One region of the Pseudarthrobacter sp. As-47 genome, then DNA from elsewhere that is predicted to be linked to it. Evidence: riboswitches for the same ligand, from Rfam matches in the RefSeq annotation. Region 1 holds a riboswitch; the other holds the start of a gene.

Region 1 (2,196 bases):
TCTCGGGAAGCGGCCCCCGGCCCCGGCAGATGTCGTGGCTCATCAGGGCCTCGGTGATGGCGATGTAGCTGTTGGCATCGAACCGCCGGACCAGTTTGTTTCCTTGGTGGTCCAGGTAGCTTTCCACCTGGTAGCGTCCGCGGGCGGCCAGGACACCACCCTGCAAGGGCGACTCCGGAGCCTGCGGTTCGCGGCCGAACCTGCCTTCGAGTTCCGCCGCTGAGCGGTAGGTGATGTGCGCGATCCGCCGGGCCAGGGCCAGCCCGTCCTCCGGGAAGGGACCGCCGTAATAGTCGCCGCCCTTGAAATTCGCATCCTGGCGGATCGCCAGGGTCTGCGCCTGGGCGAAGGCAATCTGCTCGGCCGTGCTTGCGGCCCCCACGGAAATCACCGCGCAGCGCTGCACCCGCTCCGGGAACGTGATGGCCCACTCAAGTGCGCGGGCTCCGCCCATGGAACCTCCGAGCACCGCAAACCAGCTCCTGATCCCCAGCTGGTCAGCCAGCCGGGCCTCTGCCACAGTGCTGTCCCGCAGCGTGACCAGGGGAAACCGGGATCCCCAGGGAGCCCCGTCCGGTGCCGGCGACGACGGACCGGTGGACCCGTAACAGCCGCCCACAATGTTGATGGACACCACAAAGAAACGGTCCGTGTCCACGGGCGCACCCGGCCCTGCCAGCTGCTCCCACCAGCCCGGTTCGTCGGTGTCGCCGCGGGTCACGTGGGTGCTGCCGGTCAGCGCGTGTTCGATCAGGACGGCATTGCTGGCATCCGCGTTAAGGGTGCCCCAGGTTTCGTAGGCCAGCGTGACGTCGGGCAGGTAGCCGCCGGCTTCAAGTTCCAGCCCCCCAACGGAGGCATAGCGGACAATTCCGTGTTCGGGGACGGTGGTACGGGTGACGGTAACCGTCATGGCAAGACCTCTTCTACGCGCTTGCCCGCCGTCGAATGACCGGCAGGCCAGGTCTTCACCCGGGGCACCCCACCGCGGAAGGAGGGTTGCCGGCCAGCAAGCCGGGGCTGTCACTGGCACTCATGACCTTGTTCGAGTGTACGAAACAGCCCCCGCCTGCTGCCAAGAGTGTGACTGGTTGTGACTTCCCCGGCTTGCCGCCGCAGTGGGTTCCCTGGGCGTCCGGCTAGGCTCCGGTAGCGTCCTTCGCTGCCCGGAAGCCTGCTTCCAGGTCCGCCAGGATGTCATCAATGTGTTCGATGCCCACGGACAACCGGACCAGCCCGGGGGTTACGCCGGCAACAGCCTGCTGCTCCGGGGTCAGCTGGCTGTGGGTGGTCGACGCCGGGTGGATGACAAGGGAACGGACGTCGCCGATGTTCGCCACATGCGAGTGCAGCTCCAGCGCGTCCACGAAGCGCTTGCCGGCCTCGGCTCCGCCAGCGAGGTTGAAGGACACAATCGCGCCCGTGCCCTTGGGGCCATACTTGCGGCCCCGCTCGTACCACGGGCTGGAGGGCAGCCCCGCATAGGCGACGGATTCGACGTCGTCCCTTCCTTCCAGCCAACGCGCCACTTCCGCGGCGTTGGCAACGTGCCGTTCCACGCGCAGGCTCAACGTCTCAAGGCCCTGTGCGATCAGGAATGCATTGAACGGGGAGACGGCGGAGCCCAGGTCCCGGAGCAACTGGACGCGGGCCTTGAGGATGTAGGACAGGTTGGCGCCCAGGGCACCGTCCTTGCCGAGGTCCCTGGCGTACACCAGCCCGTTGTAGGTGGGGTCCGGGGTGTTGAAGCCCGGGAACTTTGCGGGGTCCTTGCCGAAGTCGAAGTTGCCTGAGTCCACGATCACGCCGGCGATCGCGGAGCCGTGGCCGCCCAGGTACTTGGTTGCCGAATGGACAACGATGTCCGCTCCCCATTCCAGAGGCCGGATCAGGTACGGGGTGGACAAGGTGTTGTCCACGATGAGGGGCACACCGGCATCGTGTGCCACCTGGGAGATGCCTTCGATGTCCAGGACGTCCTGCCGGGGGTTGGACACCACTTCGCCGAAGAACAGCTTGGTGTTGGGCTGCACTGCTGTGCGCCACTGGTCGAGGTTGTCCGGGTCCGCTACGAAGGTGACGGAAATGCCGAACTTTTTCAGGGTGTGGGCGAAGAGGTTGTAAGTCCCGCCGTACAGGCTGGGGCTGGCAACGATATGGTCCCCCGCCTCGGCGATATTGAGGACGGCGAAGGTC
Region 2 (2,196 bases), 1.3 Mb from region 1:
GACGCCGTCGATCTCCTGCAGGCCTTCCACCAGGAAGGAGCGGATGGCTGCTTCATGGGCATGCCAGCGGTCCTGGTCCAGTTCCGCGATGACCTGCGTGGCGCGGGCCAGGGTCGCCGCACCCAGCACGTTCGGCGATCCGCCCTCGTGGCGGGCCGGCCCGGTTGCCCAGCTGACGCCGTCGAGCCTGGCTTCCTTGACGGCGCCGCCGCCCGCAAGGTGCGGTGTTCCGGCGTCGAGCCAGTCCGGCCGGCCCACCAGCACGCCGGCACCAAAAGGTGCGTAGAGCTTGTGGCCCGAGAAGGCGAGGTAGTCGACGTCGTCCGCAGTGATGTCGACCCGCCGGTGCGGCGCCAGCTGGGCCGCGTCCACTGCGATCCGTGCGCCGTGCTCGTGCGCCAGCGCGGCGAGGGCGCGGATGGGAAGGATTTCGCCCGTGACGTTGGAAGCCCCGGTCACGGCGAGCAGGCTGACGCCGCCCTGCTGCAGTTCCGCGCGGACCGCGTCAATGGTAGCCGCAATGGTGTCCTCTGCCACGATGCTGCGGTGGGGGACACCCTGCCACGGAAGGAGGTTGGCGTGGTGCTCAATGTCGAGGTACAGGACGTCGCCGTCGGGCCGCCCGTCGGTGACGGGCAGGCAGCCCGCCAGCAGGTTGAGGGAGTCAGTGGTGTTCCGGGTAAAAATCACCGAATCGTCCGGGCGCCCGCCTACGAAGTCGCGGACGATGGCGCGGGCATTCTCATAGACCGAGGTGCTGATCTGGGAGGCATAGCCCGCACCGCGGTGGACGCTGGCGTAGAAGGGCAGGATCTCGTTGAGGTAAGCCGACACCACGGAGAGGGCGGGGGCGGATGCGCCATAGTCCAGGTTGGCGTACCGGGCGTGGCCGCCATGGATCAGCGGGGCCTGGATCTCGGCGCCGCTGACTGCTGCGAGCGGACGGCCGGCGGCGGCGCGGCGCTGGTCGGAAAACGCCGGCGATCCCGGCAGGGCGGCTGCCTGACGCTGGACGGTGGCTTGGGGCGAGACTGCTTCGGGGGAGACGGTGGCAGTTGTCACAGAGACCTCACTTCAGAACAGGACTCCGTGCAGGAATCCGCGCTTGCCGCATCCCTTCCGGACCGGCCTGGTCGTCACCCGGGGCACCCCACCGCGAATGGAGGGTTGCCGGCCAGCAAACCGGGGTTTTGCGCTGGCACTCGTGACCTGGTTAAGAGCGTAGAACATGCGCAGTGAAGGTTAAAAGCCCGCGGAAATGTTAAGGGGTTTGTTACGCGCGGTTGAAAAGGGCCGCCTGCGCCGAAGATCACGACGGCGGACGCCTCCTTTCGGGGGTGCCCGCCGTCGAATATTCGTCCTGCCGGGACTAGAGGAGGTCGTCCAGGTTCGGGTTCAGCCGGCGCAGCACCTCTGAGTGCAGGATGGAATTCGTGGCCAGGGCGTTGCCGCCGAACGGACCGTCCTCGCCCTCCAGCGAGGTGAAGCGGCCACCCGCCTCCACCACGATGGGCACCAGTGCGGCCATGTCGTAGAGGTTCAGTTCAGGCTCGCAGGCGATGTCCACCGAACCTTCGGCCACCATGCAGTAGGACCAGAAGTCACCGAACGCCCGGGTCCGCCACACGTCCTCGGTAAGGCCCAGGAATTCATTGAGGTTTCCGCGCTCCTTCCAGCCGCCAAGGCTCGAATAGGAAAGGGAAGCATCGGACAGATTGGACACATTGGATACCCGGAGGCGGGTGGCAGCGGCAAGTGAACGCCCCATGTAGGCTCCCATGCCCTTGGCGGCCCACCAGCGCTTGCCCAGGGCGGGAGCGCTGACCACGCCCACCACCGGCTCGCCCTCATCCACCAGCGCGATCAGGGTGGCCCAGACCGGAACGCCCCGGACGAAGTTCTTGGTGCCGTCAATGGGGTCGATAATCCACCGCCGCGAGCCGTGGCCTGTGCTGCCAAACTCCTCGCCGAGTACGGCATCGCGTGGACGGGAGCGGGAGAGCTGGCCGCGGATGGCTTCCTCGGCTGCCTTGTCCGCATCGGTGACGGGCGTCAGGTCCGGCTTGGTCTCAATGTGGAGGTCCTGGGCCTTGAAGCGGCTCATGGTCTGGTCATCCACGGAATCGGCCAGGACGTGGGCCAGGCGCAGGTCATCGTTGTAGCTCGAAGCGGGTTGGATCATGGTTCCAAACTACC

The links. A riboswitch is a leader RNA that binds a small molecule or an ion and turns the genes downstream of it on or off. The one in region 1 is predicted to bind S-adenosylmethionine.
Region 2: it holds a riboswitch for S-adenosylmethionine, as region 1 does, so the genes downstream of both, AC4BCK_RS12990 (aminotransferase class V-fold PLP-dependent enzyme) here and metX (homoserine O-acetyltransferase MetX) in region 1, are expected to answer to the same signal.

Annotation. Positions count from the first base shown of each region.
Region 1 covers NZ_CM177088.1:1,500,520-1,502,715, reverse strand. The annotation lists gene metX (homoserine O-acetyltransferase MetX) at 1-913, opposite strand, end outside; SAM riboswitch class IV at 926-1,041, opposite strand; gene AC4BCK_RS06865 (bifunctional o-acetylhomoserine/o-acetylserine sulfhydrylase) at 1,140-2,196, opposite strand, start outside.
Region 2 covers NZ_CM177088.1:2,807,789-2,809,984, reverse strand. The annotation lists gene AC4BCK_RS12990 (aminotransferase class V-fold PLP-dependent enzyme) at 1-1,062, opposite strand, end outside; SAM riboswitch class IV at 1,097-1,210, opposite strand; gene hisN (histidinol-phosphatase) at 1,370-2,182, opposite strand.